One region of the Jejuibacter calystegiae genome, then DNA from elsewhere that is predicted to be linked to it. Evidence: predicted binding sites of a transcription regulator. Region 1 holds the regulator's gene; each other region holds the start of a gene.

Region 1 (10,536 bases):
GGTAAATGGCTGGCATGACGCAGCGAGGCTCTTTAAAATCAATCAATTCCCCTCAAGCTTCTCAAAGGAACCGTTCATGCTGAAATCGACCCTGGCAGCGGTCGTTACCGTGTTTGCCCTTTCAACGCTTTCTCCCGCCGCACTGGCGGCAAAAGGCTCCCCGCACGTTCTGTTGAATACCTCTGCAGGCGATATTGAACTTGAGCTGGATAGCCAGAAAGCGCCGGTTTCAGTACAAAACTTCCTGGACTATGCCAACAGCGGTTTTTATAACGGTACCGTCTTCCACCGCGTGATTCCGGGCTTTATGGTTCAGGGCGGCGGTTTTAACAAAGAATTGCAGCAGAAGCAGCCGAAGCCGCCGATTAAGAACGAAGCGGACAATGGTCTGCGTAATACCCGTGGCACTATTGCGATGGCGCGTACGGCAGATAAAGACAGCGCCACCAGCCAGTTCTTTATCAACGTGGCCGATAACGCTTTCCTCGACCACGGCCAGCGTGACTTCGGTTATGCGGTATTTGGTAAAGTTGTGAAAGGAATGGACGTTGTCGATAAGATCTCTCAGACCCAGACTCACGATGTCGGCCCTTACCAGAATGTACCGACAAAACCGATCGTTATTCTGTCTGTGAAGCCTCTGCCTTAATCTCTTCGCGCGCGGGCCCTGACGCCCGCGTGCTGCTCTGCCCCCGACGCGGTCCGGAATTGCTGCTTATACTTGTGGCAAACGGGCTGCGTACGGGAGGTGTCATGACCAAAAAACTCACCGACAAACAAAAAATCCGCCTGTGGGAACAGCGACGCTTGCCCTGCTTTCAGGACAGCTGTCGGCTGGAGATCCCTGATTCCGGGCGCGCGCCGGAGCCCGCGGGTAACGCACTGAGCGGCGAAGCGCTGGCGTTGACGACGCAACGCCTTGCCACGCTGGAGCTGGGCCCGGTACTGCGCGGCTTGCCCTGGCTGTGCGCCATCCATCATCATCTGTTTATCGAACTGTTCGATCGGGCCGGCGAACTGCGCCAGGTGGATATTTCGCTGGGAGATACGCCTTTCTGCCTGTTTACCCGAATCGAAAAAGAGGGTAATGCGCTGATGCAAAAGCTGGAGAATGAGCACTATCTGGCGGGGCTGGAGCGCCATCGCTTTGTGACGCGGCTGGCCTGGTATTACGGCGAGATTAATGTTCTGCATCCGTTCCGGCTCGGTAGCGGTCGTACTCAGCGTATTTTCTTTGAACAGATGGCGATCCACGCTGGTTACTGTCTGGACTGGAAACCCGTTACCCCACAGGCATGGCGCGATGCCTGCCAGAGTAGCGCTATGGGCGATCCGGCGCCACTGGAGGCGTTGTTCGCAACTGTCGTGAGCGTAGCAGGGGAAAAAGCGTAGAATAGCGCGGTATCATTTTTGCCGGAGCCGCTATGCTATTACTGATCGACAACTACGACTCTTTTACCTGGAACCTCTACCAGTATTTCTGCGAACTCGGGGCTGATGTCAGGGTGAAGCGTAATGATGAGCTCTCGCTTGATGAGATAACGGCGCTGGCACCCCGGCAACTGGTGATCTCCCCCGGTCCCTGCACGCCCAATGAAGCAGGCATTTCTCTGGCTGCTATCCGCCATTTCGCCGGTCGGCTGCCGATTCTGGGGGTCTGTCTGGGGCATCAGGCGATCGCCCAGGCGTTTGGCGCATCGGTGGTACGTGCCGGTAAGGTGATGCACGGCAAGACCTCCGCTATCCGCCATACGGGCGTCGGTGTATTCCAGGGGCTGAATAATCCCCTGACGGTGACCCGATATCATTCGCTGCTGGTGGACCCCGCTACCTTACCTGACTGTCTGGAAGCGACGGCCTGGAGTGATGAGCAGGAGATTATGGGGCTGCGCCACCGGACGCTGGCGCTGGAGGGGGTGCAATTTCATCCCGAGAGTATCCTGAGCGAACAGGGGCACCGGTTGCTGGAAAACTTCCTGAAGCGCTGATTTTATGTTTGCCAGTGTGTGATTTTTTATGCATATTTAATGATTATATTTTCAATTAAAGATGTGCGTAAAAAAGGGACGGTTAACCCATGGCAAATGAAAATTCAGCGATTACTCGCGCCACTTTTGATGATGTCATCCTGCCCGTTTATGCACCGGCGCAGTTTATCCCGGTGAAGGGGCAGGGCAGCAGGGTCTGGGACCAGCAGGGCAAAGAGTACGTTGACTTTGCCGGTGGTATTGCCGTCACGGCACTGGGACACTGCCACCCGGCTCTGGTGTCGGCGCTGAAGCAGCAGGGAGAGACTCTGTGGCATACCAGCAATGTGTTCACCAATGAACCGGCGCTGCGTCTGGGTCGTAAGATCATTGACGCGACCTTCGCTGAGCGGGTGATTTTCATGAACTCCGGCACCGAAGCCAATGAAACCGCCTTTAAGCTGGCGCGTTACTATGCTTCCACGCGCTACAGTCCGTACAAAACCAAAATTATCGCCTTCCATAATGCTTTCCACGGGCGTTCACTGTTTACCGTATCGGTCGGTGGACAGCCCAAGTATTCAGACGGCTTCGGCCCTAAACCTGCTGATATTATCCATGTGCCCTTTAACGATCTGCACGCCGTGAAAGCCGTCATGGATGACCACACCTGTACCGTGGTGGTCGAGCCGATTCAGGGAGAAGGGGGAGTCACCGCCGCCACGCCGGAGTTCCTGCAGGGGCTGCGTGACCTGTGCGATCACTATCAGGCGTTGCTGGTCTTTGATGAGGTACAGTGCGGTATGGGTCGCGTGGGCAAGCTGTTCAGCTATATGCACTACGGTGTGACGCCGGACATTCTGACCAGCGCCAAAGCGTTGGGCGGCGGTTTCCCGGTGAGCGCGATGCTGACGACCCAGGAGATTGCCTCTGCTTTCCACGTGGGCTCCCATGGCTCGACCTATGGCGGTAACCCGCTGGCATGCGCGGTGGCGGAAGCGGCCTTCGACATCATTAATACCCCACAAGTGCTGGGTGGCATTCAGAGCAAGCGTCAGCGTTTTGTCGACCATCTGCGTCAGATCAACGAGCAATTCAATATTTTCAGCGAAGTTCGCGGTATGGGGCTACTGATTGGTGCTGAGTTGAGTGAAGCATATAAAGGGCGCGCCCGGGATCTGCTGAACGCAGCAGCGGAGCAGGGCGTTATGGTGTTGAATGCCGGGCCGGACGTGGTTCGTCTGGCGCCGTCGCTGGTGGTGGAAGACGCCGACATCGATGAAGGCATGGCGCGTTTCGCCAAAGCGGTGCAGAAAATCGCCCTGGGATGATTATTTGTGGCTTTGCAGACGGCGGCGTAGCCAGGCGCCGTGGTGGGGGCGCTGATGCCAGGCCACGGAAGAGATGGTATGCATCGCATTCAGATGGCTGAGGATGCGATCCAGATGGCGCTCCATGGTGCTCATTGGGCCAATGGTGAGCGCCTCGGGGTCGTCCAGTACGTGAATGGCGCCGCTGTCGTCGGGGTTGTCCCAGGTCAGCCGTTGCTGGCAGCGCTGAATAGCGATTTCACAGGATTGCAGATAGCGTTGGGCCAGCGCTGGCGTCAGCATATTATGCTCGCGCGCCAGGATCGTCATGGCGTTAATATGCTCGACGATAAACTGGCTGTGGGTTACCCATAGCTTCATATCGGCCAGGTAACGGTTATTGAATGATGGCTCCTGCATTGCCTGATTTAGCGAGTTATAGAGCGCATTATGGGCCTGATTGACCCGCATTCGCTCCCAGGCCAGCGGGCCGGGCTGTGGATCGTCGCTCAGGATCTGGCGGATGGCCTGCTGGTCGCGCTCCAGCGCATCGTGGGCATTCTGTCGTAGCAGGCCGCTCTGCCACTGAGGCCACAGCCAGACCATGCCGCCAAAGGCGATCAGGCAACCGAGCAGCGTATCCACCAGTCGGGTCATAATAAACTGCTCACCGCTCAGCGAAAGCAGTTGCAGGCTGTAAACCGCAGTGATGGTAAATCCGACGGTCGCCAGCGCGTAATGTTTACGGATTATCAGGTAGCCAATCAGCGTTATCAGCAGCATTCCCGCCAGAATATAGCCCTGGGGTACGTTAAAGTGTAGCGCGCCCGCCGCAATTAACAGACCCGCGATAGTTCCCCCCGCCCGGTGCAGAATGCGTACCCGGGTGGCGCCATAGCCGTTCTGGGTGACAAACATGATGGTCATTAGTATCCACCAGGGTTTGGGCAGATTGAGCGCGGCGCCAAGCAGACTGGCGATGGCAAGCATGGTTCCAATGCGCGCTGCGCTACGCAGCGCCGAGGACTTCAGCGACAGATAGCTGCGCAGCGCCCGAAGCAGCGGAAGATGCTGTTGCCGGTCGGCCATCAGATCCCGAATATAGAGCGGGCGCTGGGTGCGCAGTAGTCGGGCGATACGGCTGAAGTGATAGTGGCAGAACTGCCCCACCGGGTTTTCCGGATGCTGGCGGGCAATCTTTTCCAGCGCGGAGATGGGTTTTTCCATGCTAAAGCGCCGGGGATAGCGGTGGTAGAGTATATCGTCGCTGACTACGCGCAGCCGGGCGGCCACGGTACGGGCCGCCCAGCGAATCACCGGTTCCGCGTGGCTCTGCTCTACCAGTTTCTGTACCTCTTCAGGCTGGTGAAGGCTGACGGAAATATGCTCCTGAAGATCCAGCGCCACCTGAAAGACGCGCAGCAGGCGCTTATAATCATTCTGGCGGCTGGTGGCAGATAGCATATGCAACTGCTGATAACAGAGGCTGATGAGATCCACCACCTTTTGCTGACGAATCAGCAGCGGCGGCAGCGCATTTTCCGGATCGGTATGCTGGGTCAGCAGGCTGTATTTGGCTTCGCAGTAGTCCGCCAGTTCGCGATAGAGCAGGCTCAGGGTCTCGCGTAGCGGCTGCTCACGCCACATCCAGAACCAGAACCAGTTAAAGGCGCCGTACCACAGGGTGCCGAGCGCATACAGCAGCATCGGCTGCCAGACCGGCATATTGCCGGCCAGCCCCAGAGTAAAGATCGCGGCGATAAGCGAAGCAGGCAACAGGCGGCCATGCAGGGCGCTGATTTCCGCCGTAACGCCCAGTAACAGCGCCATTCCGAAGAAGATGGCGGCCAGTGGCAGCTTTTCCATCAGCAGTAGCTGCACCATCAGGCTGCTAAAGGCGAACAGCGAGCCGCCGACGATCAGGCGTTTAAAGAAACGTTTATGGGGGGTATCCAGGCCCGCGATATTGCAACAGGCGGGAACCAGCGAGAAGAGCAGGCCCTGTTGCAGGCTACCGAATATTAGCCCGATAATCACCGGCAGCGACAGTACCAGGGTCTGACGCAGCGCGTAGTTAACTTCGGGGTGATAGATCAGTCGGCGCATTGGCACAGGGTAACGCGTCAGTGGCAAAGAGAAAAACGGCGCGTTGCCACAACACGCCGTTACAGACCGGGATTAACGGGTACCGAAGACGACGATGGTTTTCCCGTGTGCGGAGATCAGGTTTTGATCTTCCAGCATCTTCAGAATACGGCCAACGGTTTCGCGGGAACAGCCCACGATCTGCCCGATTTCCTGACGGGTGATTTTGATCTGCATTCCGTCCGGATGGGTCATTGCGTCCGGCTGTTTTGCCAGGTTCAGCAGAGTCTGTGCGATACGACCTGTCACATCCAGGAAGGCGAGATTGCCCACTTTCTCTGAGGTGACCTGCAGACGGCGGGCCATCTGCGAGGAAAGGCGCATCAGAATGTCCGGGTTTACCTGGATCAGCTGACGGAATTTCTTATAGGAGATTTCAGCGACTTCGCAGGCGGTTTTCGCCCGTACCCAGGCGCTACGCTCCTGGCCTTCTTCGAATAGCCCCAGTTCACCAATGAAATCCCCCTGATTCAGGTAAGAGAGGATCATCTCTTTCCCTTCCTCATCTTTGATAAGTACTGCGACAGAGCCCTTAACGATGTAATAGAGGGTTTCGGCTTTTTCACCCTGATGAATAAGTGTGCTCTTCGATGGATACTTATGAATGTGGCAATGAGACAAAAACCATTCGAGAGTCGGGTCTGTTTGCGGTTTGCCAAGCACCATGCGCGGTTATCCTCTGGTTATAAGCTGACGCCCGGAAGAATATGGGCCTCCGGGCGTATTGATCGTTTGTCCCCGCTCTTGGGGATCTGGCATGAGAAAAGCCTGTAAGCTACATAAATTTCACGTGAAATTTCATCCCGTACGCGCTTCGCCGCGCCGCGAGAGGGTATCCTCAGTGTTTTAGCATAGCTTTTTCCGGGTGTCTCCTATTGTCTCGTTTCAGCTTGACCCGGATCGCCTTCTGTTGCGACTTTCTTTGCGGCGGCTTACTCTGTGGGGAAGAATGGCTTGATGGGAGCGACAACATGCAGTCACGAGTAAAATGGGTTGAGGGCCTGACTTTCCTGGGTGAGTCCGCCTCCGGGCATCAGGTGCTGATGGACGGGAATTCCGGCGACAAGGCCCCCAGTCCGATGGAGATGGTGCTGATGGCGGTGGGAAGCTGTAGCGCCATCGATGTGGTCTCTATTCTGCAAAAGGGTCGCCACGGCGTGACCGACTGCGAGGTGAAGCTAACCTCGGAGCGTCGTGAAGAGGCGCCGCGCCTGTTCACTCATATCAATCTGCACTTTATCGTTACCGGCCAGGATCTGAAAGACAATGCGGTGTCGCGTGCGGTGGATTTGTCTGCCGAGAAATACTGCTCTGTGGCGCTGATGTTGGGTAAAGCGGTGAATATCACCCATTCATATGAGGTGGTGGAAGGCTGATGCTGGCTGGGGAGGGGAGACAGATTCCCCTCCCCAGCCAGGGATTAGGCTATCTTTTTACCTTCCATAATGCGCCGCACCAGCGGCGTCATAATCAGCTCCATCGCCAGTCCCATCTTGCCGCCCGGCACCACCAGCGTATTGATATGCGAGATAAACGAGCCCTGCAGCATCGCCAGCAGCCAGGGATAATCGACCTCCAGATCCCGGAAGTGGATCACCACAAAGCTTTCATCCAGCGACGGGATCTCTCTGGCGGCGAAGGGATTAGAGGTATCTACCGTCGGCACGCGCTGGAAGTTGATGTGGGTACGTGAGAACTGCGGGGTGATGTAGTTGATGTAGTCTTCCATCGAACGCACCACCGAATCCATCACGGCTTCACGGGAATGGCCGCGCTCGCTGGTGTCGCGCACCAGTTTCTGAATCCACTCCAGGTTGACGATGGGTACTACGCCGACCAGTAGATCCACATGCTGCGCCACATCGTGCTGCGAGGTGACCACGCCGCCGTGCAGCCCTTCGTAGAACAGCACGTCCGTAGGTTCTGGTAGCGGCTGCCAGGGAGTAAAGGTGCCTGGCACCTGATCCCAGGGCACTGCTTCATCGTAGGTATGTAGATATTTGCGGGACTTTCCCGTACCGCTATGACCATATTCGGTAAAGGTATTTTCCAGCAGACCAAAGTCATTGGCGTCCGGGCCGAAATAGCTGATATGGCGCCCTAAATCCCGGGCCTTGCGAATCTCCATATCCATTTCCGGGCGGGTATAGCGGTGGAAACTGTCACCTTCGAGCTCGGCGGCTCTGAGCCCAAGTTCGGCGAAAATCTTACGAAATGCGATGCTGGTGGTGGTGGTTCCCGCACCGCTGGAACCGGTGACGGCGATAATCGGATGCCTGGTGGACATAGCTGAGCAACTCCTTGAGTACAGGGGTGTAGCCACTGAAACACGGCGAATTGTTTGGTAAACCAGATATTAGCCGCGGAATTGCGAGCGCGGCATGATGTTGACCGTTTCATGAAGTTCCGACCATACCACAACGGCTTCGCCGGTTTGTAGCTGATGCTTTACATCCGCCACTTTTTGTTCGAGCGAACGCTCATGTTCACCGTAATCGGTGCCTTCGCGCAACACAAAGGCTTCTATCAGACTATCCAGCGTTTCCGCCGATATCTGCTGCCAGGGAATAATCATTTATCCATCCAGGAATTGACTTAACCAGTCGGGAATACGTTTTTCCAGCCACATTTCCGGGTGTCGTAGTGTTCCCCCCACGAAGCCGACGTGGCCACCGTGCTCGGTCAGCTGATACTCAATGTTGGGGGGCAGATGGTCGAGATCCGGAATGACCTGGTGATCCATAAAGGGATCGTCTTTCGCGTGGATAATCAGCGTCGGTCGGGCTATTTGCGGCAGCATTGGCAGTGCGCTACAGCGTCGGTAGTAGTCCAGGGCATCACGAAAACCGTGGATTTTCGAGGTAATCAGATCGTCGAACTCCCGGATGCGGCGAATGCGTTTCAGGCGGGCTCTGTCGATGGGCAGGGTTCCGGGCCAGGCCTTGAGTTTTCGCCCGGCGTTAGCCTTCAGCAGATTCAGCAGATAGCGCTGGTAGAAACGGGAAAACCCTTTTTCCATATGGTAGCAGCAGGGCTCCAGCATCAGCGGCGCCGACACCACGACGCCAGCCGCCAGCGAACAGGCTTTTTCCTGTTGGGCCATCAGGCAGGCCAGCATATTACCGCCCAGCGAAAATCCCACCGCGGCGGTCGGACGAGCGCCGTAGCGCCGGCGCAGCCAGTCCAGGAAGTAGCTGGCATCGTTAGTTTCGCCGGAGTGATAGATGCGGTTCATGCGGTTTGGTTCGCCGCTACAGCCGCGAAAGTGCATCACCACGCCCAGCCAGCCGCGCTGTTTTGCCGCATTCATCAACCCGTGAGCGTATGGGCTGTGCAGGCTGCCCTCCAGGCCGTGAAACACCACCAGGCGCGGCTTATGCTGTGCTTTTGACGGGTGTTCGCTCCAGGCGAGGTCGATAAAATCGCCGTCCGGCGTATCGATTCTTTGCCACCAGGGGGTAAAGCGCAGCCGACGGCGTATCAGGCGCGGCAGCATGGTTTGCATATGCGGATTGCGTGCGCCGATCATTGGGCGGAAAAGCTGCGTCTCGTCACTATTGGCGGAGAGTTCTGCAGGGGTAATTTCTGCCATGGTACAGAGTAATTTTAGTTAATTAATCCGCCATCATACCGGTAAATCCGTAGATTGTTGATGCTTTTTTTGGTCTGTTTAATTCGTCTCAAAGAGGGGGACCCACAGTTAAGGAATGCTTATTAAATCAATCCTGTGAGGAATACGTCATAATGAATCAGAATAAGAATGCCCGTGCTGAAATGTTTTATCTACGGAGGTATTCAGTCCATGTTAAGGCGATTGCCGTTGCGGTTAATACTGAAAACTATTCTGGTGAGCACATCCTGAATGTGCTGGTTTCTCTTTTACGTCAATCGGTTATTGGTGAAGTATTCGAATACCCCTAGCATTTTTAAGTATATCAGGCGAAGCGTTTTATTCCCTTCACTGACGGCATTTATATTCCGTCCAAATCTGTCGCCCATGGTCAGTTGATCCCACAACATGTTATTTCCCATGGGAATCATCAGGAAATAAGCAAAGAGCTCGACCTGATCGTGCCTGTGTCGTGAGGGAGAAAACGAGATTATTGATGTAGCCGATGCGGGCCCGCCAGTTGCTGTGGGCCCGAAAGGGGTTACAGGAAGCCGTCTGTTTTTAGCAGCTTTTCCAGAGTACTGACTTCGGTGTTCAGTTCCGTTTCGTCGTTTTCCAGCAACTGGGCGTGCTTCTGGCGGAAAGCGGAACGTAGCGCTTTCAATATTTCCACGCTGCGGGCCGTGACCTGATGTTCATTCCCATGTCCGGCAAGCTGACTGGACAGGTTCTGGCTTTTGGTGATGATCTCCTCGACTGACGGCAGATAGCGGTTCAGGAAATCCTGGCCGGGCTGCATATCCCGCGGGTCGGTCAGCATGCAGTGCTGGATAAGCCGCGCATACTTAATAATGCCTTTAAGTTCGCTGTGAACAGCGCCTTCCAGATTTTCCAGACTCTCCAGGCGGGCTATTTCCGTTTCAAACGGCGCCAGTTCCGGTTCGTCCTCGCTGTTATCAGGCTCCTTGTCTTCGTCAAACGCTTCCTCTTCGTCGTCTTCATCCTCTTCTTGCGCGGCTTGCCGCTCCTGGATAAACCGCGGATACCAGTACTTACAGTAAGTGACGAAAAGGGCAATAATCGCACCAGTATAGAAGGGGCTGTTGAGAAGCGTATAGGCTTCTATATAACTACCGATAACGAAGCTCCACAGCGCCATATACCAGTAATGGATGCCGCGCCATTTTCCCAGACTGTTCAGCAGATACACCAGCAGCGCCATACTGCCAGCCCAGAACGGGAGCGCCAGAATATCGCCAGTGGGGATCCAGAGCAGACCGGCGGCTATTCCCATCGCAAGAGCCCTACGGTCAAAAAGCAGAGTCCGGAACAGAATCGTGAATCCTGCCCAGCAGAATACCAGGATGGCGCCATCAAGGGAGCCCTCATCTTCCGGGAGCGGGGGATGGAGTTCCGTAGCCAGTGGCTGGAAGTTATTCATGAATCCTCTTGCCAGGACGAACAGCAAAAATACAAGCGTAGCGCGTTTCCAGCGTTTATCGGT
Region 2 (10,536 bases), 530 kb from region 1:
TCTGAAACTGCGCCTGCAACCCTGAAGTCGGTAACCGACATTAAAGATGATGAGCAGATTCTGGATCTGGGCGATGTTTCCGCTGAAAAACTGGCGGAAATCCTGAAAAACGCTAAAACCATTCTGTGGAATGGCCCGGTTGGCGTATTCGAATTCCCGAACTTCCGCAAAGGCACCGAGATTGTTGCCAACGCTATCGCTGACAGCGAAGGCTTCTCCATCGCAGGCGGCGGCGATACCCTGGCCGCCATCGATCTGTTCGGCATCGCCGATAAGATCTCCTACATCTCCACTGGCGGTGGCGCATTCCTGGAGTTCGTGGAAGGCAAAGTACTGCCGGCAGTCGCCATGCTCGAAGAGCGTGCTAAGCAGTAATGCATCTTCAGGCGGGAAAATCCCGCCTGTTTTTCAATGACATCCAGGCAGATTTCACTCAGGTGAAAGACGACGGATGAAAGGCCGAGAAGATACAGGACAACGTAACATGTCAAAAATTTTTGATTTCGTAAAACCTGGCGTGATCACTGGCGATGACGTACAGAAGGTGTTCCAGGTAGCAAAAGAGAACAATTTTGCTCTGCCGGCAGTTAACTGCGTGGGTACTGACTCTATCAACGCCGTGCTGGAAACCGCTGCGAAAGTAAAATCGCCGGTTATCGTCCAGTTCTCTAACGGCGGTGCGGCTTTTATCGCGGGTAAAGGCGTTAAGACCGACGTTCCTCAGGGCGCGGCCATTATGGGCGCTATCTCTGGCGCGCATCACGTGCACCAGATGGCTGAACACTACGGCGTGCCGGTTATCCTGCACACCGACCACTGCGCCAAGAAACTGCTGCCGTGGATCGATGGCCTGCTGGACGCCGGTGAGAAGCACTTTGCCGCGACCGGTAAACCGCTGTTCTCTTCCCACATGATCGACCTGTCTGAAGAGTCTCTGGAGGAGAACATCGAGATCTGCTCTAAATATCTGCAGCGTATGTCCAAAATGGGCATGACCCTGGAGATCGAACTGGGCTGCACCGGCGGTGAAGAAGATGGCGTGGACAACAGCCATATGGACGAATCCGCGCTGTACACCCAGCCGGAAGACGTGGACTACGCGTACACCAAGCTGAACGCCATCAGCCCGCGTTTCACCATCGCCGCTTCCTTCGGTAACGTACACGGCGTTTACAAGCCGGGTAACGTTAAGCTGACTCCGACCATTCTGCGCGACTCTCAGGACTATGTTTCCAAAAAACATAACCTGCCGCACAACAGCCTGAACTTCGTGTTCCACGGTGGTTCCGGCTCTACTGCTGCTGAGATTGAAGAGTCTGTAGGCTACGGTGTTATCAAAATGAACATCGATACCGACACCCAGTGGGCAACCTGGGAAGGTATTCTGAACTACTACAAAGAAAACGAAGCCTATCTGCAGGGCCAGTTGGGTAACCCGAAAGGCGCAGATCAGCCGAACAAGAAGTACTACGATCCGCGCGTATGGCTGCGTGCCGGCCAGCAGTCCATGGTGACTCGCCTGGAAAAAGCGTTTAAAGAGCTGAACGCTATCGACGTACTCTAAATCAGCGCGTAACGCACTGTTGACAGGGCCTGCTGCAAGCGGGCCCTTTTTTTGTTTTTATTCTCCTCTTGTGGTTGCCTGCTTCTCCCCTGGTATAATCCCCCTCCTTTGCTTACCCTTTAAGGGGATTGCTTCGGCGAAGCGAGTTTAAACCATAACGATATTAAGGATTTATGGATGGAAGACATTAACGTCATTGGCGGCATTGAAAATGCCGGTAACTGGGTCGTGCGCAATCAGGCGCTGCTAATTGGCTACGCGGTTAATATTGCCGCCGCTATCGCTATCATCATCATCGGTATGATCGTGGCCCGCATGGTGTCTAATGCGGTCAATAAAGTCATGCTGTCCCGTAAGATAGACTCCACCGTGGCGGATTTCCTTTCCGCACTGGTACGCTATGGGATTATCGCCTTTACGCTGATCGCCGCCCTGGGGCGGGTTGGGGTACAGACCGCTTCGGTGATTGCAGTACTGGGTGCTGCCGGTCTGGCCGTGGGGCTGGCGCTGCAGGGCTCGCTCTCTAACCTGGCGGCTGGCGTATTGCTGGTTACTTTCCGCCCGTTCCGCACCGGCGAATTCGTCGATATCAGCGGCCAGTCCGGCACCGTGCTGAACGTGCAGATTTTCTCTACTACCATCCGCACCCTGGATGGCAAAATAGTGGTGATTCCAAACGGCAATATTATCAGCGGCAATATCGTGAACTATTCACGCGAGCCGGTACGCCGTAACGAATTTATTATTCAGGTCTCTTACGATGCCGATATTGATGAGGTAAAACGCCTGCTCAATGAGCTTATCCAGGCTGACGATCGCATGCTGAAGGATCATGATATCGTGGTGCGTCTGAATGAACTGAGTGCCTCTTCGGTCAACTTTGTGGTGCGTGCCTGGAGTCGCAGCAGCGAACTGATGCCGGTTTACTGGGATTTCCTGGAAAACGTGAAGCGCACCTTTGATGCCAACGGCATCAGCTTCCCGTATCCGCAGATGGATGTTCATCTGAATCAGGTGAAGCCTGCGGAAAAAGCATAATTTTTATGGCCGGCCAGTGCGCCGGCTTTTTTATCCCCTCCTGTATTAGCCCATCTTATCGTTGATTAAAATTATCCATTTCCTCTAATAATTCTGCGGTATTACACTCTGCCGACAATGATAAAGAGTGGAGTTGTATTGCTATGTTATCCTGGTATTTTCAGGGGCTTATATTAGGTTCAGCCATGATTTTGCCATTGGGACCGCAAAATGCGCTGGTGCTGAACCAGGGCATTCGCCGCCAGTATCACCTGATGGTGGCGACGCTGTGCGCCTTAAGTGACCTGGCGCTGATTGGCGCCGGTATTTTTGGCGGCAGCGCGCTGCTGTCTCAGTCACCCTGGTTGATGGCGCTGGTGACCTGGGGCGGCGTGTCCTTTCTGTTCTGGTACGGATGGGGGGCCTTTAGGGTCGCTATGAGCCCGGATGTGGCACTGACCAGTGAGGAGACTCGCAAGCAGGGAAGAGTGCGGATTATCATCAGTATGCTGGCGGCCACCTGGCTTAATCCTCATGTCTATCTGGATACCTTTGTGGTGTTGGGAAGCCTTGGCAGCCAGCTGGAAGCAGAGCCAAAGCGCTGGTTTGCTATCGGGACTATCAGCGCCTCTTTCCTGTGGTTCTTCGGTCTGGCGCTTATGGCCAGTATGCTGGCTCCCCGGTTGCGTACCGCTTTGGCCCAGCGCATTATTAATGGCGGCGTGGCGCTGGTGATGGTCGTTATCGGCCTGCGTCTGGCAGGCGAAGGCATTGATTTGCTGAAAACGCTGGCAGGCTAACCCCGGCACCGTCGATAAACTACACTAAAGGCCGGATATCGTGATTTTTCAGGCGAAAAGCACTTGCAAGGCAGCAGCGATTTCGGCTGAATGGCAGGCATCATTTGTGGAATGAGGAACGGAGGAATGACAGTGAAGTTTAAAGTATTAGCATTAGCGGCTGTGTTAGGGCTGAGCGGCGTGGCCGCGCAGGCAAACGAGTTGCCGAATGGGCCGCATATCGTCACTTCTGGCACCGCCAGCGTCGATGCCGTTCCCGACATCGCCACCCTGACCATTGAGGTGAGTGTTTCATCGAAAGAGGCCGCTACCGCCAAGAAGCAGGCCGACGATCGCGTTGCCCAGTATCTGGGTTTTCTGCAGAAGAACGGCGTAGAGAAGAAAGATATCAGCTCCGCGAATCTGCGCACTCAGCCGGAATATGATTATCTGAAGGACGGCAAGTCTCAGCTTAAGGGCTATCGCGCCGTACGTTCAGTTGAAGTGACGCTGCGCCAGTTGGATAAGCTGAACGAACTGCTGGACGGCGCGCTGAAGGCCGGCCTTAATGAAATCCGCTCGGTCTCTCTGGGTGTAGCGCATCCGGAAGAGTACAAAGAAAAAGCGCGTAAGGCGGCGATCGACGATGCCTTACGTCAGGCTCGTAGTCTGGCTCAGGGCTTCGACAGCAAGCTGGGGCCGGTCTATAGCGTTCGCTACCACGTGGCTAACTATCGCCCGACGCCGATGGTGCGGATGATGAAAGCCGAAGCGGCGGCGCCGGTATCGGCGCAGGAAACCTACGATCAGCAGACCATTCAGTTTGACGATCAGGTGGATGTGGTATTCCAGTTGCAGCCGCAGGGTGGGGCGCAGCAGCAGCAGTAACTTCCCCCTCGCCCTGACCCTCTCCCCGGTGGGGAGAGGGGACTAAAACCCGGCTTCAACCTGGATAGGTGGTAAGCGAGTTAATCCTGGCGCAGTACCTTATGGCCGAATGCCACCAGAGCATCGGTCACTTTACGCATCATCCGGCTTTCCGGCGCGAAGCGGTGCCAGTAGAGCATCCGGCGCTGATACAGACCCGGGGTCAGGTCAATCAGTTCGCCACTTTCCAGCTCCCTCTCAATCTGAAGATGCGGAATCATACAGCAGGTGGTGCCCTGACGCGCCAGCTGAACGAAGGCTTCTGATGAGTTCACGATATGGCAGGGTACGCTGCCCGGCGGCAGATCGAAATTTTGCTGCAGGAAGGCCTGATGCATATCGTCCAGGTGATCGAAAGCCACTGCGGGCGCCTTAAGCAGCGCAGTGCGGGTGACGCCGTTGGGAAAATAGCGTTCGGCAAACGCCTTTGAACCGACGAACAGATAGTCCAGCGCGCCCAGTTTATCCACCAGGCAGCTCGGCAGCGCCTGGGATTGAATACTGACTGCGCCGACCACTTCACCGCGGCGCAGGCGCTCCTGAGTGCGGGTTTCGTCTTCGACCTGAAGATTCAGACGAATAGGGGAGTCGGCCAGCACTTCCGAAAGCGCAGGCAGCAGCCAGGTCGCCAGACTGTCGGCGTTCACCGCCAGCGAAAGCAGCAGCGGCGTGGAGCCGGATTCATCTCCCAGCCACTCCTCTTCCAGTAGCTCCACCTGACGCAGCAGCGCCAGTAGCTTTTGCCCCTGTTCGGTAGGGCGCGGCGGAACGGTTCGTACCAGAAGCGGTTGCCCGAACATATTCTCCAGCTGCTTGATGCGCTGTGACACCGCAGACTGGGTGATGCACAGCTTCTGCGCGGCGCGCTCAAAACCCCGCTCGCGTATGACTGCATCCAGTGCCTGTAATGTTCTGTAGTCCGGGCGTTTCATTGTTGTGTTGTACTCCTGTTTTTATCGTGCCCAGCACTATGACACAATTTCGGTCTTGATCCAGTACTGGATCGCCGTCGGGCTGCCCACTTTTGTGTCGTCATGCACTATAATGCCGACATCTTTCACGAACAGGCATAACCATCATGACGCAGGATGAACTGAAAAAAGCGGTCGGCTGGGCCGCTCTCCAGTACGTACAACCGGGAACTATTGTGGGCGTTGGTACCGGCTCCACCGCCGCTCATTTTATCGATGCGCTGGGTACCATGAAGCACCAGATTGAAGGCGCGGTATCAAGTTCAGACGCCTCAACGGAAAAGCTTAAAGGACTGGGTATTCCGGTGTTCGATCTCAACGATGTGGACTCCCTGGGGATCTACGTGGATGGCGCGGATGAGATTAACGACCAGATGCAGATGATCAAGGGCGGTGGCGCTGCGCTGACGCGCGAAAAGATCATCGCCTCCGTGGCGCGGAAGTTTATCTGTATCGCAGATAGTTCCAAGCAGGTGCCGATTCTGGGTAACTTTCCGCTGCCGGTAGAGGTTATTCCTATGGCTCGCAGCTGCGTGGCGCGTCAATTGGTGAGGCTGGGGGGGCGCCCGGAATACCGTCAGGGCGTGATGACCGATAACGGCAATGTGATTCTTGATGTGCATGGCCTGGAAATTTTGGACCCTGTGGCGCTGGAAGATGCGATTAACGCCATTCCCGGCGTAGTGACCGTAGGACTGTTTGCGCGTCGTGGCGCCGATGTGGCATTGATCGGTCGCGAAGATGGCGTAAAAACAATCGTAAAATAAACGCCGCTTTTTGTCTGAGCCGGGGCAGATGATGCTCCGGTTTGCCAGAAATTTTTTACATCGCTTTTTTAGTGACATATGTCACATCTTTTTCCCATCTCCCGCATTTGTTCTGTAACATTTATATCACACAACGTTTTGTTCTGCTTTTGCATCATCATGACTTTTCTTAAATAAAGACCACGCAAACGTTCATATTGCCGGGACCGCTATTTTTGATATGTTGACAGAAGGCGAGCTTATGTTCAGTCAGTCGTTAAGACACAGCATCTACAACAAGACAGGGTCGGGAAATGGCAAAAGTATCACTGGAGAAAGAGAAAATTAAATTCCTGCTGGTGGAGGGCGTGCATCAGAAAGCGCTGGATAACCTGCGGGCCGCGGGTTACACCAACATTGAATATCATAAAGGGGCGCTGGACAGCGATGCGCTGAAAGCGTCGATCCGCGATGCCCACTTCATTGGAATCCGATCCCGTACTCAACTGACCGAAGAGATCTTCGCTGCGGCCGAAAAGCTGGTAGCGGTGGGCTGTTTCTGTATCGGCACCAACCAGGTGGATCTGGATGCGGCGGCCCGCCGCGGTGTGCCGGTGTTTAACGCGCCGTTCTCCAATACGCGCTCGGTTGCTGAGCTGGTGATTGGCGAACTGCTGCTGCTGCTGCGCGGCGTACCGGCGGCGAATGCCAAAGCGCATCGCGGCGTCTGGAACAAGCAGGCGGCGGGCTGCTTTGAAGCGCGCGGTAAAAAGCTGGGCATTATCGGCTATGGCCACATCGGCACCCAACTGGGCATTCTGGCGGAATCGCTGGGCATGCACGTTTATTTCTACGATATCGAAAGCAAACTGCCGCTGGGCAACGCCACCCAGGTGCAGCATCTTTCCGATCTGCTGAATATGAGCGATGTGGTGAGCCTGCACGTGCCGGAAAACGCCAGCACCAAAGATATGATTGGTGAGCATGAGCTGGCGCTGATGAAGCCGGGCTCGCTGCTGATCAACGCCTCACGCGGCACCGTAGTGGATATCCCGGCGCTGTGCGATGCGCTTTCCCGTAAGCACCTGGCCGGTGCGGCTATCGACGTTTTCCCGACCGAGCCTGCGACCAACAGCGATCCCTTCCTGTCGCCGCTGTGCGAGTTCGACAATGTGCTGTTGACGCCGCATATCGGCGGCTCCACCCAGGAAGCGCAGGAGAATATCGGCCTGGAAGTGGCCGGTAAGCTGGCTAAGTACTCCGATAACGGCTCCACGCTTTCGGCGGTGAACTTCCCGGAAGTTTCCCTGCCGCATCATGGCGCGACCGTGAGCCGTCTGCTGCATATTCATGAAAACCGCCCCGGGGTGCTGACGGCCATTAACCAGATCTTTGCCGCCGAGGGCATTAATATCTCGGCCCAGTACCTGCAGACTACGCCGCATATGGGTTATGTGGTTATCGATATCGATGCCTCGGAAGTGGTGGCGGAAAATGCCCTGCTGGCCATGAAGGCGATTCCGGGCACCATCCGCGCGCGCCTGCTCTACTAATTGGCGCCATCCGTAACAAAGGCCTCTTCGGAGGCCTTTTTGCCGTTTATCGGGCCGCGCTTTCCACTTCCGGCTGTGCCGAAGCCGGTACGCCGAACAGCTTATCGAATGCCCAGTTATAGATGAAGGTATAGCAGGGGATGATGACGATTAGCGCCATATCCAGCAGGAAGGCCTGCACCAGGGTAATCTCCATCCACCAGGCGATCAGCGGGATCAGAAATATCACCAGCGTCAGCTGAAAACCTACCGCGTGCAAAATACGCCGCTTCACGGTGCGGGTACGCGAAGCCTGACGGCTTTCCCACCACTCAAACAGCGTGTTCCAGATGAAATTCCAGCATACGGCGATGGTGGTAATAATCACCGATAGCGGGCCGGTGGTGGTGGGCGCGGTGCCGGAAAGCAGTGCCAGCCCCAGCGCGGAGATCGTCATTCCAATCAATTCATAAGCGGTGACATAGACCAGTTTGCGTTTTACACCCTGCACATTATTCCTCTCAGTCGGTTTCGTGATGATGATATAGGCGCTAAGATTGCCTCAGCGTGACTGACAGAAAAAGTCAGGAGCTATCAATTCTACTGACAGGTTGGGCTATGTACTTTACCCGTGACAATATCGAACTGTTTCTGGCCGTGCTGGATCATGGCTCTTTTTCCGCCGCAGCCCGGGCGCTGCGGCGGGTGCCTTCCGCTGTCAGTATGGCGGTAGCGAATATGGAAGCGGAACTGGGCTATGCGTTGTTTGACCGCAGCCGCCGTGAGCCGGTGCCCACCGACCGGGCCCTGGCGCTGGCGCCGCACGTCAGAGCGACGCAGGACCAACTGACCCAGTTGCACAACCATGCGCTGGCGCTTTCCCGGGGGTTAGAGAGCCGGTTGTCCATCGGTGTGGTCACCGATGTGAATCCTCAGGCGTTGCTGCGGGCGGTGAATCAACTCTCCCGACGCTATCCGCTGCTGGAGGTAGAGATGATTCAGGCAGCGCAGGATGAGATTGTTCACCTGTTGCAGCAGCAGCGCGTCAGTCTGGCGCTGGCCTGGGGTGGCCTCCAGGTCGACGGGCAGCTGCAGTTTCAGTGGGTGGATGATGAAGCGCTGGTGGCAACCCTGGCGGCGGATCACCCGCTGCTTGCCGAAAAGGGAGCGTCGCACTGGCTGGAGGATTTAATTCAGGTGCGTCAGATTGTGGTGGCCAGTCGCGATCGCCCGCTGGCGGACGCCCGGGCGAAGGTGGCGACTTCCTGCTGGTATGCTGACAGTTTCGCGATGGCGCTGGAGATGGTGGAGGCCGGGCTGGGCTGGGGCAATTTCCCCCAGACGCTTATCGCTGACAGGCTGGCCCAGGGAGAACTGGTACGTTTGCGATTCGGTAATACCGAGAATGCGCTGCGTTTGCCGGTGCACCTGATATGGAATAAGGCGCAACCGCTGGGGCAGGGGGCCAGAGAGCTGGTGGCGCTGATGCGTGGCGGGGAATAGCGATTACCACTGCCACAGCCGGGAAGGGGTCACCATCGCGGGTAACGGAATGTCCCAGTGCTCTACCGGCAGGCTTTCCACTTGCTGGCAATCATGCGCATAGCCCACCGGCGCGAAGCCGTGGCTGCGCCAGTTTTGTAAAGTGCGATCGTAAAAGCCGCCGCCCATGCCCAGACGCTGACCGCTGGTGTCGAAAGCGACCAGCGGCACGACCAGGGCGTCCAGGGCGTCCAGCGCCAGCACCTGACGCACGTCCAGCGGAGGCTCGGCGATTTTCAGGCGGTTTTCCCGGAGTTCGGTTTGCGGCGTATAGCGCAGGAATAGCAGGTTACCGGTACTGAACGGGTGAAGAACCGGCAGATAGACTTCACGATTATCGGCCCACAGCGCCTTAATGGCCGGGCGGGTATCCAGTTCGCCGTCAAAAGAGAGAAACAGCGCTATGCGCTTAGCCTGACGCACGGGCGCGTAGTCCAGTAGCCGCTGGGTGGCCTGACGGGCTGCAAGCTGCTGTTGGTCGGCGCTTAAGGCGCGACGACGTTCACGTACCATCTGACGAATTTGTTGACGAGTCTGGGAAGTGATCATGCGGTTGGGTCATGGTAGTTAAAGAAGAGAGGGAATCTCCGAGATGCCGCCGCAGGCTGTAACCCTTGAACCCGTGGTTCAAGGTGAATGCATCGTCATATTCTTAAGGCTTCCCGGGCGAACCGGGCATGCTCACCGAACATGGATCGTCACATTCTTGTGGTATGAAATATCGGCTCAGGGGACTGGCCCGCTTGCAAACATCTCAGAGAAATTTTTTCCTTCAGGGTCACTCTACCATAGTCGACCATGAAGTGTTATTCAAACTTTGCACCCGTTCGTTCTGAATTGCGACCCTGTTCAAGCAGTGCCTGTTCGATGGTCTGCTGCAGTATGCGAATTCGCTGATCCATACTATCAGCATATTCCTGGGTCTTGCCCTTTTCCTGGGCCAGTTCATAGCACACGTTAAGTGCGGCGATGAAAATCAGGTGCTCAGTATTTGTGACTCTAGTGCGTTCTTTTAAATCCTGCAACCGCTGATCGAGCTCTTCTGCAGCCCGGTTCAGGGCATCCCTTTGTTCGGGCGGACAATTGACCCGCAGGGAGCGTCCAAAAATCTGGATATCGACTGGTTGTACAGACATGCCCACCTTCCTGCTGTTTGATTGCCAGCCTTCCACCACCGCCCGGGGCGGCGAAGGGGCGTCACTATAAGCTACACCACATCGAAGATACAAGCCCTTTTCTGGTATCTCCGGGGTTCATGATGGTAGCATACCATAGAACTCTTCCTCCCAACGACGACGAATGCGCATGTCTATACAAAACAACGCTATGCCTGGTTACGACGCGCTCGGCCAGCTGCTCAACCAACAGGGCGTGGGACTGACTCCCGCGGAAATGCACGGTCTGATCAGCGGAATGCTATGCGGCGGCAATAAAGACGCCAGCTGGCGGACGCTGCTG
Region 3 (10,536 bases), 2.5 Mb from region 1:
GGATAGGTAATCAGCTTATGGGTTTCATAGAGCTTCTGGCAGGTGTCCAGCACCGTCTGGGCACTCAGGCCGAAGCGTTTTGCCGCCTCAATCTGCAGGCTGGAAAGCGAAAACGGCAGCGGCGCCGTCTCTGACTCGCGCTTATCGTTATAAGCCGTTACCGTGGCTGGCTGACCGTTAATGCGTTTAACCACATGCTCCGCCAGCCCCCGGTGCAACAACCGCCCCTCTTCATCCTGATAAGGCTCGCAAGAATCGCTGGGCTGCCAGACCGCCACAAAGCGTTCATCCTTCGGGGTGACGATATGGGCGCGCACCTCAAAAAAGTCACGCGGGACAAAGTTTTCGATCTCTTCGTCACGGCGCACCACCAGCCCCAGTACCGGGGTCTGTACCCGCCCGACCGAAAGCACTCCCTGATACCCGGCGTTACGCCCCAGTAGGGTCCAGGCCCGGGTCATATTGATGCCGTACAGCCAGTCGGCGCGGGCACGAGCCAGCGCGGAAACGCACAGCGGCACAAATTCGCTGTTGGCGCGCAGCCTTGCAATGGCGCGCTCCACCGCCTGCGGGTTGAGATCGTTGATCAAACAGCGCTGAACCTGGCGCCGCTTTTCCGGCGCCAGTTCCAGGTAGTCGAGCACCTCATCCACCAGCAGTTGCCCTTCGCGATCCGGGTCACCGGCGTGCACCACTTCGCTGGCCTGCTCCAGCAGCTTACGGATGACGTTAAGCTGTTTGGCGACCGACGGCCGCGGCTGCAGCCGCCACTTTTCCGGGACGATGGGCAGATCGGCCAGATTCCAGCGCGCGTAACGCCCGTCGTAGACATCCGGCTGAGCCTGTTCCAGCAGGTGGCCCACGCACCAGGTCACCACCTGGCCGTTGCCACACTCTATGTAGCCATCGCCGCGGCGATGGGGTTTGGGCAGCACATCGGCAATGGCTCGCCCAAGGCTTGGCTTTTCCGCGATAAACAGCCGCATGGAATCAGCGCACCTCGATCATCGGGCGCCCGCCCCGGGCCTCGCGCAACTCGCCGATGGCCGTTAATTCCAGCCCCAGCTCAGCCGCCTGTGCCAGCACCTGGGCTTCGGCTTCCGGCGTCACCGCCAGCAGCAGACCGCCAGAAGTCTGGGGATCGCACAGCAAATCGCGCCACGCCTGCGGCATTTCGCCCATCAGGTGGCCGTAGCTGGCAAAGTTACGGGCTGTGCCGCCAGGCACGCAGCCCTGGTCGATATAGGCCTCGACGCCGGGCAGTTTCGGTATCCGGTCGAACCAGACTTCGGCCTGAACGCCTGCGCCCTGGCACATTTCGCTCAGGTGTCCCAACAGACCAAAACCGGTGACGTCGGTCATCGCCTTCACGCCGTCGAGCTGCGCCAGCACCGCGCCCGGCTTATTCATCCGGCACATCACTTCGGTAGCCAGTCCCTGGTGTTCCGGCAGCAGACGCGATTTTTTCTCGGCCGTGGTCAGAACGCCAATGCCCAGCGGCTTGGTAAGATAGAGTTTGCAGCCCGCTTGCGCCGTACTGTTTTTCTTGATCCGTTCGGTGGGCACCACGCCGGTCACCGCCAGACCGAAAATCGGCTCAGGGGCGTCGATGGAATGGCCGCCCGCCAGGGCGATTTCCGCCTGACGGCAGGCTTCACGCCCCCCTTCGGTAACCTGACGGGCAATTTCCGGGGCCAGTTTATCCAGCGGCCAGCCCAGGATAGCTATGGCCATAATCGGCTTACCGCCCATCGCGTAGATATCGCTGATGGCGTTAGTGGCGGCAATGCGGCCAAAGTCGAAGGGATCGTCGACAATCGGCATAAAAAAGTCGGTGGTACTGATAATGCTGGTGCCGTTACCCAGATCGTAAACGGCCGCATCATCGCGAGTCTCATTGCCCACCAGCAGGTTCGGGTCGATAAACTTCGCCTGTTCGCTGTGCAGGATGGTTTCCAGCACCTTCGGGGATATTTTGCAGCCGCAACCAGCTCCGTGGCTATATTGCGTCAAACGAATAGCTTGCTCACTCATGGACCTCTCCTGTCATTGGCAATGGCCCATATGGTAGCGCCAGAATGCGGGAGTGGTAAGAGTGGCCATCCGAATTGCGCTGCTTTTGCTCACAATCCGGACAGCTGAGGGGAAGTTTCAGAATCGTTGCACGAATGGCGTGATGTCCGGCACGCTGATGGAGGTGGCGGCTTTGAGCTGGGGCGTGCCCAGATAGAGGAAGCCGACAATCTGATCCTGCTCGCGACACTGGAAGGCGGCGCGAACGGCCTGGTCGCCGGTCCAGGGACCGCTGCGCCAGATGCCGTTAAAGCCCTGGGCCTGGGCCGCCATCTGCATCGCCATCACCGCGCAACCCGCAGAACAGAGCTGCTCCCAGTGCGGTACCTTCGGATGATCGCTGCAGTGGGCCACCACGGCGATAATCAGCGGCGCGCGAAACGGCGAGGCGCGCGACTTTTCAATCGCCTTTTCGTCCAGCCCTTTGGCCTTCGCCGCCTCTTCCAGCAACAGGCTGAAGCGCGCGCGGCCTTCCCCTTCAATCAGGAAAAAACGCCAGGGTTGCAGACCGCCGTGATCCGGCGCCCGCATTCCGGCCTGCAGAATATTCTGCAACGCCTCGCCTTCCGGTGCAGGCTCCGCCAGGCGGGAAGCGCTGCGTCGGTTGATTAACAGCTCTAATGCATCCATTTATTAACTCCAGTAACGATGCCTGCTCAAGAAATTAACACAGCATGGCAGATTGTTACAGTACAGTGCCGATTCCTGCTGACAATCCGGCCCCGGATATTTAGGATAAACAGCATACTGGCTGCCACCGGATCGCTGGCAGTGATATCTATCTGGTTATGGAGAAGACATGCACACCCTTTGGCGAATCTTTGCCGGCTTTTTTAAATGGAGCTGGCGTCTGCTGAATTTCATCAGGGAACTGGTACTTAACCTGTTCTTTATCTTCCTGGTTCTGGTTGGGGTAGGCATCTGGATGCAGTTCAGCAGCCTGACATCCGACACTAACCGCCCGGCCGAACGTGGCGCGCTGCTGCTGGATATCACCGGCGTCGTGGTCGATAAGCCTTCGGTCAACAATAAGCTGGGTATGCTGAGCCGCCAGCTGTTTGGCGCCAGCTCCGATCGGTTACAGGAAAACTCGCTGTTCGATATTGTCGATGCCATTCGCCAGGCGAAAGGTGACGCCAATATCACCGGCATCGTGCTCGATCTGAAAAACTTTGCCGGCGCCGACCAGCCTTCAATGCGCTATATCGGCAAGGCATTACAGGAGTTCCGCGCCAGCGGTAAGCCGGTTTATGCCCGGGGCGCCAGCTACAGCCAGGGACAGTACCTGCTGGCGAGCTTCGCCAACAAGATCTGGCTCTCTCCGCAGGGCGTGGTGGATATGCACGGCTTTGCCACCAACGGCATGTACTATAAATCACTGCTGGAGAAGCTTAAGGTCAACACCCACGTGTTCCGTGTAGGAACCTACAAATCTGCGGTAGAGCCGTTTATCCGCGATGATATGTCCGATGCCGCCCGCGAAGCCGACGGCCGCTGGATTGGCGAGCTGTGGGGCAACTATCTCGACACCATCGCCGCTAACCGTAAGATCCCGGCCAGCCAGGTCTTCCCCGGCGCCCAGGGTCTGCTGACGCAACTTACCGCGCTCAAAGGCGATACCGCGCAGTATGCCCTGAAGAACAAGCTGGTAGATGAACTGGCAACCTCAGACGTGGTTGACCAGGCGCTGGGCAAGCAGTTCGGCTGGGACAACAAGCAGAAAACCTATAAAGCCACCAGCATCTACGATTACAGCGTGAAGCCCGCCCCGCAGCAAGGCGGCGCCATCGCAGTCATTCTGGCGAGCGGCGCCATTATGGACGGTGAAGATTCTGCCGGTAATATGGGCGGCGATACCACTGCGGCGCGCATTCGCGAAGCCCGACTCGACCCCAACGTGAAAGCGATTGTGCTGCGGGTCAATAGCCCCGGCGGTAGCGTCAGCGCCTCTGAGGTGATTCGTGAAGAGCTGGCCGCGGCCAAAGCTCAGGGCAAACCGATCGTGGTTTCAATGGGCGGAATGGCGGCCTCGGGTGGTTACTGGATCTCGACGCCAGCGAACTACATCGTGGCTTCCCCCTCCACGCTCACCGGCTCTATCGGTATCTTTGGGGTTATCACTACCCTGGAAGAGAGCCTGAAGAGCGTGGGTGTGAATACTGATGGCGTGGCAACCTCGCCGCTGGCGGATGTCTCCAGCACCAAAGCGCTGCCGCCGGAAGTACAGCAGATGATGCAACTGAGCATCGAGAGCGGCTATCAGCGCTTTATTAATCTGGTGGCGAAGTCGCGCAACAAGACGCCGGAGCAGATTGATCAGATTGCTCAGGGCCACGTCTGGACCGGCCAGGACGCCAAAAAGAACGGCCTGGTAGACAGCCTTGGCGACTTCGATGACGCCGTGAATAAAGCAGCCGAACTGGCGAAGCTGAAGCAGTGGCACCTGAAGTTCCAGCTGGATGAGCCGGGTCTGTTCGACCAGTTGCTGAATCAGATGGGCGCCTCGGTCCAGGCCTCGTTACCTGACGCGCTACAGGCTTATCTGCCAGCACCGCTGGCGCAGGCCACCAGCGAATTGAAGGCTCAGGGCGACAAATGGCAGTCGCTCAACGATCCTCAGAACCGCTACGCGTTATGCCTCACCTGTGGTGATGTGAAGTAACACCTCCCCCAACAGCCCGGCGCCTGCCGGGCTGTTTTTTTCCCGGATCCCTGGCTATATTGCGGCTGTTTATTTCAGCCCAGAGTCCTCTGATGCAAAAGAAATCGATTTATGTCGCTTACACCGGCGGTACCATTGGTATGCAACGCTCCGAGCAGGGGTATATCCCGGTTTCCGGCCACCTGCAGCGTCAGCTGGCGCTGATGCCGGAATTTCATCGCCCGGAGATGCCGGACTTTACCATCCACGAATACCAGCCGCTGATGGACTCTTCGGATATGACGCCGGAAGACTGGCAGCATATCGCCGATGATATTAAGGCCCACTACGACGACTATGACGGCTTTGTGATCCTGCATGGTACCGACACCATGGCCTTTACCGCTTCGGCGCTCTCCTTCATGCTGGAGAATCTGGGTAAACCGGTGATTGTGACAGGGTCACAAATCCCGCTGGCGGAATTGCGTTCAGACGGACAGACCAACCTGCTGAATGCGCTTTATGTGGCGGCCAACTACCCGGTTAATGAGGTCTCGCTATTTTTTAATAACCGCCTGTACCGCGGCAACCGCACCACCAAGGCCCATGCCGACGGCTTCGATGCCTTCGCCTCCCCCAACCTGGCGCCGCTGCTGGAGGCCGGTATCCATATCCGGCGTCTGAATACTCCGGCGGCCCCCACTGGTCACGGCGAACTGATCGTTCACACCATTACGCCGCAGCCGATTGGGGTAGTGACCATCTACCCGGGCATTTCTGCAGATGTGGTAAGTAACTTTCTGCGTCAGCCGGTGCGGGCGCTGATACTGCGCTCTTACGGCGTGGGCAATGCGCCCCAGCATGCCGACTTTCTGGCGGAACTGCGGGCAGCCAGCGAGCGCGGTATCGTGGTGGTTAACCTGACCCAGTGCATGTCGGGGCGCGTCAATATGGGCGGCTATGCCACCGGTAACGCCCTCGCCCATGCCGGCGTGGTCGGCGGCGCCGATATGACGGTAGAGGCGACCCTGACCAAGCTACACTGGCTGTTAAGTCAGGGACTGGAAGCCCCCGCCATTCGCGCGGCGATGGCGCAAAACCTGCGCGGTGAACTAACCCCGGACCACGAAGGAGCAATCTGATGACCCAAAGCGCACTGTTACTGATCGACCTTCAGAATGATTTCTGCGCCGATGGCGCCCTTGCGGTACCGGACGGCGATAGCGTGATTGCCGTCGCCAACCGGCTGATTGATGCCTGCAAGACCAGGGGGATCGCAGTGTTGGCCAGCCAGGACTGGCACCCGGCGAATCACGGCAGCTTTGCCAGCCAGCAGGGAGAGCCGCCTTACACTCAGGGTGAACTGGCGGGCCTGCCCCAGACCTGGTGGCCGGATCACTGCGTGCAGAACAGTCCGGGCGCAGCGCTGCATCCGGAGCTCCATCAGCAGGCCATCGATGCGCTGTTTTATAAGGGGGAAGATCCGCTGGTAGACAGCTACAGCGCCTTCTTCGACAACGGCCAGCGTCGCCAGACCGAACTGGACGGCTGGCTGCGTCATCATGAAGTCACCGAACTGATTGTAATGGGGCTGGCGACCGACTACTGCGTGAAATTCACGGTAATGGACGCTCTGAAGCTGGGCTACCGCGTCACCCTGGTCACCGACGGCTGCCGCGGCGTGAATCTTTCCCCCCAGGACAGCGAGCGGGCACTGGCGGAAATGGCGGCGGCAGGCGCCACTCTTAGCGCCGAAGCTGAAGCGCTTCAGTAAGTGCATGACGGCCCGGGAAATCCCGGGCCATCGGTTACTGCTGCTCCGGCTTCAATGTAACGAAAGGCGCCGGTTCAATACCGAACTCCTGCTTCAGCTGCTGCTTGCTCTTCATCACGATCTGACCGTCGGTGCCCAGCGACATATGCTCGGGCTGATGGTTATTGCGCGACTGCCACAGCATCACCAGCTGTAAGGTGTTCTCTTTCTGCTCCGGCGTCAGCGCCACGCCATCGGGCCATTTCCCCAGCTCTACCGCCGTAACAAGACGCTGGTACACTTCCGGCGTCATAGCGGCAAGAATCTGCTCTATCTCCATACTCATAGTTATTACACTCCCTGGGAAGGTAGCTGAATCGATTTATCAACCTTTGGTGCGTTCATCGCTGCTGCCATCGCTAAAGCTCAGGGAAGCAGAGTTAACGCAGTAGCGTTCACCGGTGGGCTGCGGACCGTCCGGAAATACGTGCCCCAGATGGGCATTGCAGTTACCGCAGCGGATCTCAATACGCTCCATACCGTGGGTGAAATCCTTCAGATAGTGGATGGCGTCTTCGCTGACCGGCTGGTAAAAGCTGGGCCAGCCGCAGCCGGAATCGTACTTGGTACCGGCATTAAACAGCGGCGCATCGCAGACCAGACAGTGGTAGATGCCGTCGCTCTTGTTATGCAGCAAACGCCCGCTAAATGGCGGCTCAGTGCCCTGTTGCTGGGTCACGTAGTACTGCATTTCAGTCAGGGATTGTTTCAGTTCTTCAGTCGATTTTGAGTTAGCCATAAACAGCGCTCTCTGTGTGCGTATCGGGGGAGTTCCTCAGTTCAGATTCTAACAAAACATTAACAGCGAGGATGCCGGTTTTGTTCTAAACTCAGCCCATAATAGCGGATGCCCCCTCATTTGTGATCAAATTCACACTTTTGTATCCAGGGCGCTTTAAAATCTGCCGCATCACCCCCATATGGGTGGCAGCAGAATGGAAACGTGGAGGCAAATCTGCCCCTCAGCGGTTTGATTTGTCGCAATGATTGACACGATTCCGCTTGACGCTGCGTAAGGTTTTTGTAATTTTACAACCAACCTTTTATTCACTAACAAATAGCTGGTGGAATATATGACTATCAAAGTAGGTATCAACGGTTTTGGCCGCATTGGCCGCATTGTTTTCCGTGCTGCTCAGGAACGTTCTGACATCGAGATCGTGGCTATCAACGATCTGCTGGACGCGGAATACATGGCTTACATGCTGAAGTATGACTCCACTCACGGCCGTTTCAACGGTACCGTAGAAGTGAAGGACGGCCATCTGGTTGTTAACGGTAAAACCATCCGTGTTACCGCTGAAAGAGACCCGGCTAACCTGAAGTGGAACGAAGTTGGCGTTGACGTTGTTGCTGAAGCAACCGGTATCTTCCTGACCGACGAAACTGCACGTAAGCACATCACCGCTGGCGCGAAAAAAGTGGTTCTGACTGGTCCGTCTAAAGATAACACCCCGATGTTCGTTCGCGGTGCCAACTTTGAAACCTACGCTGGCCAGGATATCGTTTCCAACGCTTCCTGCACCACCAACTGCCTGGCGCCGCTGGCTAAAGTCATCAACGACAACTTCGGTATCGTTGAAGGCCTGATGACCACCGTTCACGCCACCACCGCTACCCAGAAAACCGTTGACGGCCCGTCTCACAAAGACTGGCGCGGCGGCCGTGGCGCGGCTCAGAACATCATCCCGTCCTCTACCGGTGCTGCTAAAGCGGTCGGTAAAGTACTGCCGGAACTGAACGGCAAACTGACCGGTATGGCGTTCCGCGTTCCGACTCCGAACGTATCCGTTGTTGACCTGACCGTTCGTCTGGAAAAAGCCGCTTCTTACGAAGACATCAAGAAAGCGATCAAAGCCGCTTCTGAAGGTCCGATGAAAGGCGTTCTGGGCTACACCGAAGATGACGTGGTTTCCACCGACTTCAACGGCGAAGTTTGCACTTCCGTGTTCGATGCCAAAGCCGGTATCGCCCTGAACGACAACTTCGTGAAACTGGTTTCCTGGTACGACAACGAAACTGGCTACTCCAACAAGGTACTGGACCTGATCGCTCACATCTCTAAATAAGGTGTGTTGAATCAGCGTTCTGCAAAAGGCCCCCCACGGGGCCTTTTTTATTGGATCAGACAAGGAGATACCTATGAGTGCCGATATCTATACGCTGTCCGTCGTTAATCAGATAAGCGATGCTGTCTCCCGCCGTAAGCTGGACGAACTGGACCTGATTGTGGTGGATCACCCCAGGGCGCGCGCCGCCTTTGCGCTGCAGGGCGCTCACCTGCTCTCCTGGCAGCCCGCCGGAGAAGAAGAAGTCATCTGGCTGAGCAGCAATACCCCGTTTACCACCGGTAGCGCGCTGCGCGGCGGCGTACCTGTCTGCTGGCCCTGGTTTGGCCCGTCGGCGCAGCCGGGATTCCCGTCCCACGGTTTTGCCCGCAACCTGCCGTGGCAGCTTAAAGAGCACCAGCAGGATACCGATGGCGTTAATCTCACCTTCGAACTGCTGAGTAGCGACGAAACCCGCCGCTTCTGGCCCCACGACTTCCAGTTGCTGGCGCACTTCCGGCTGGGCGCCGAATGTGAAATGGCGCTGGAAGCGCACGGCGATTTCGAGACCACCGCGGCGCTGCACAGCTACTTCCGGGTGGGCGATATCGCACAGGTGCGCGTTGCCGGTCTGGGCGAGAGCTATCTCGATAAGGTGAATAACGGCGAGGAAGGCCGGCTTTCCGACGGCGTACAGACCTTTCCGGACCGGACCGATCGGGTCTATCTGGCACCGGAAGCCAGCAGTCTGATTGAAGATGGTAAACTGGGCCGCGCCATTGAGGTGGCACACCGTTACAACAGTAACGTCGTTGGCTGGAATCCGGGCCCCGCCCTTTCCGTTAGCATGGCCGATATGCCGGATGACGGATACCGGACCATGGTTTGCATCGAAACCGCGGCCGTTACCGTACCTCAGCGCGCGCGCCCCGGTCAGCCTTCGCGTCTGGCCTGCACCCTGAAAGTGCTGAAAGGTTAAAGTCCCTGTTCGGGCGCCGCCACGCGGCAGCGCCCGGTATCATCGTCAGACAATATCCAGCGGCGTCTTGCACGTCGGGGCCGGGAAAGCCTTATCAAGGCGCTCGAGCAGCGTATCGCTCAGAGAGATCTCCAGCGCGGCGGCATTATCCCGCACATGAGCCAGGGTCGCGCTTTTGGGGATGGCAATCACCCCGGGACGACGAATCACCCATGCCAGCAGCAGCTGCGCCACGCTAATACCCAGCGACTGAGCCTCTTCCACCAGCAGCGGATGCTGCATCAGCCCCCGACGCTGTCTTCCTGCCTGGGCCAGCGGGCAGTAGGCCATCACCGGAATCTCCCTTTCCTGACACCAGGGCAGGAGATCCGTTTCGATACCGCGCGATGCCAGATGATACAGCACCTGATCGGTCGCGCAGGCTTCCCCACCCGCCAGGGTCCACAGCTCGTGCATCTCATCGATATCCAGATTAGAGACGCCCCAGTGGCCAATCTTGCCCTGACGCTGAAGCCCGGTCATCAATTCCAGCGTCTGTTCCAGCGGGATATCGCCAGACCAGTGCAGCAAATAAAGGTCGATATAGTCGGTGCCTAACCGCTTCAGACTGGCTTCACAGGCCGCCATACCGCGTGCGCCGCCGGCATTCCACGGATAAACCTTCGATACCACAAATACCCGATCGCGTCGCCCGCGAATGGCTTCTCCCACCACCTGTTCCGCTCCGCCCTCGGCGTACATCTCGGCGGTATCGATAAGCCGCAGGCCAAGGTCGATACCCGCCTGTAACGCGGCCACTTCCTGGCGCCGCTGGCCGGGGTCTTCCCCCATATACCAGGTTCCCTGTCCCAGGGCTGGCAGCGTTTGTCCGGCCAGATTGATGCTTTTACCCATATCATGCCTCCCTATCGCAGATAAGCGAACGGGGTGCCTGAGCACCCCGCGAGACTGATGACAAACCAGGGCCGAATATATTCGGCCC

The links. The regulator CRP, encoded in region 1, controls carbon source genes, mostly activating them, when cyclic AMP is high. The targets are predictions, from matches to a motif close to ATGTGANNNNNNTCACAT.
Region 2: a site for CRP is predicted at 6,095-6,112, ahead of serA (phosphoglycerate dehydrogenase). Genes of this name have one in related genera too.
Region 3: a site for CRP is predicted at 7,387-7,404, ahead of msrB (peptide-methionine (R)-S-oxide reductase MsrB). Genes of this name have one in related genera too.

The regions. Positions count from the first base shown of each region.
Region 1 covers NZ_CP040428.1:735,856-746,391, reverse strand. The annotation lists gene ppiA (peptidylprolyl isomerase A) at 77-649, shown strand; gene FEM41_RS03540 (putative adenosine monophosphate-protein transferase Fic) at 754-1,392, shown strand; gene pabA (aminodeoxychorismate synthase component 2) at 1,425-1,988, shown strand; gene argD (bifunctional acetylornithine/succinyldiaminopimelate transaminase) at 2,078-3,298, shown strand; gene FEM41_RS03525 (YccS/YhfK family putative transporter) at 3,299-5,383, opposite strand; gene crp (cAMP-activated global transcriptional regulator CRP) at 5,456-6,088, opposite strand; gene FEM41_RS03515 (OsmC family protein) at 6,394-6,798, shown strand; gene FEM41_RS03510 (phosphoribulokinase) at 6,843-7,709, opposite strand; gene FEM41_RS03505 (YheU family protein) at 7,779-7,997, opposite strand; gene FEM41_RS03500 (hydrolase) at 7,998-9,014, opposite strand; gene FEM41_RS24480 (hypothetical protein) at 9,167-9,343, shown strand; gene FEM41_RS03495 (5-bromo-4-chloroindolyl phosphate hydrolysis family protein) at 9,574-10,536, opposite strand, start outside.
Region 2 covers NZ_CP040428.1:200,931-211,466, reverse strand. The annotation lists gene pgk (phosphoglycerate kinase) at 1-375, shown strand, start outside; gene fbaA (class II fructose-bisphosphate aldolase) at 485-1,564, shown strand; gene mscS (small-conductance mechanosensitive channel MscS) at 1,742-2,602, shown strand; gene argO (arginine exporter ArgO) at 2,746-3,381, shown strand; gene FEM41_RS00875 (oxidative stress defense protein) at 3,514-4,248, shown strand; gene argP (DNA-binding transcriptional regulator ArgP) at 4,329-5,219, opposite strand; gene rpiA (ribose-5-phosphate isomerase RpiA) at 5,366-6,025, shown strand; gene serA (phosphoglycerate dehydrogenase) at 6,319-7,557, shown strand; gene FEM41_RS00855 (PACE efflux transporter) at 7,604-8,047, opposite strand; gene FEM41_RS00850 (LysR family transcriptional regulator) at 8,155-9,039, shown strand; gene FEM41_RS00845 (5-formyltetrahydrofolate cyclo-ligase) at 9,043-9,627, opposite strand; RNA gene ssrS (6S RNA) at 9,659-9,842, opposite strand; gene zapA (cell division protein ZapA) at 9,885-10,214, opposite strand; gene FEM41_RS00830 (YecA/YgfB family protein) at 10,384-10,536, shown strand, end outside.
Region 3 covers NZ_CP040428.1:3,442,154-3,452,689, reverse strand. The annotation lists gene FEM41_RS15960 (DNA topoisomerase III) at 1-986, opposite strand, end outside; gene selD (selenide, water dikinase SelD) at 991-2,034, opposite strand; gene FEM41_RS15950 (NAD(P)H nitroreductase) at 2,152-2,703, opposite strand; gene sppA (signal peptide peptidase SppA) at 2,873-4,735, shown strand; gene ansA (asparaginase) at 4,828-5,856, shown strand; gene pncA (bifunctional nicotinamidase/pyrazinamidase) at 5,856-6,488, shown strand; gene FEM41_RS15930 (YeaC family protein) at 6,523-6,807, opposite strand; gene msrB (peptide-methionine (R)-S-oxide reductase MsrB) at 6,853-7,266, opposite strand; gene gapA (glyceraldehyde-3-phosphate dehydrogenase) at 7,601-8,596, shown strand; gene FEM41_RS15915 (D-hexose-6-phosphate mutarotase) at 8,670-9,554, shown strand; gene FEM41_RS15910 (aldo/keto reductase) at 9,600-10,448, opposite strand.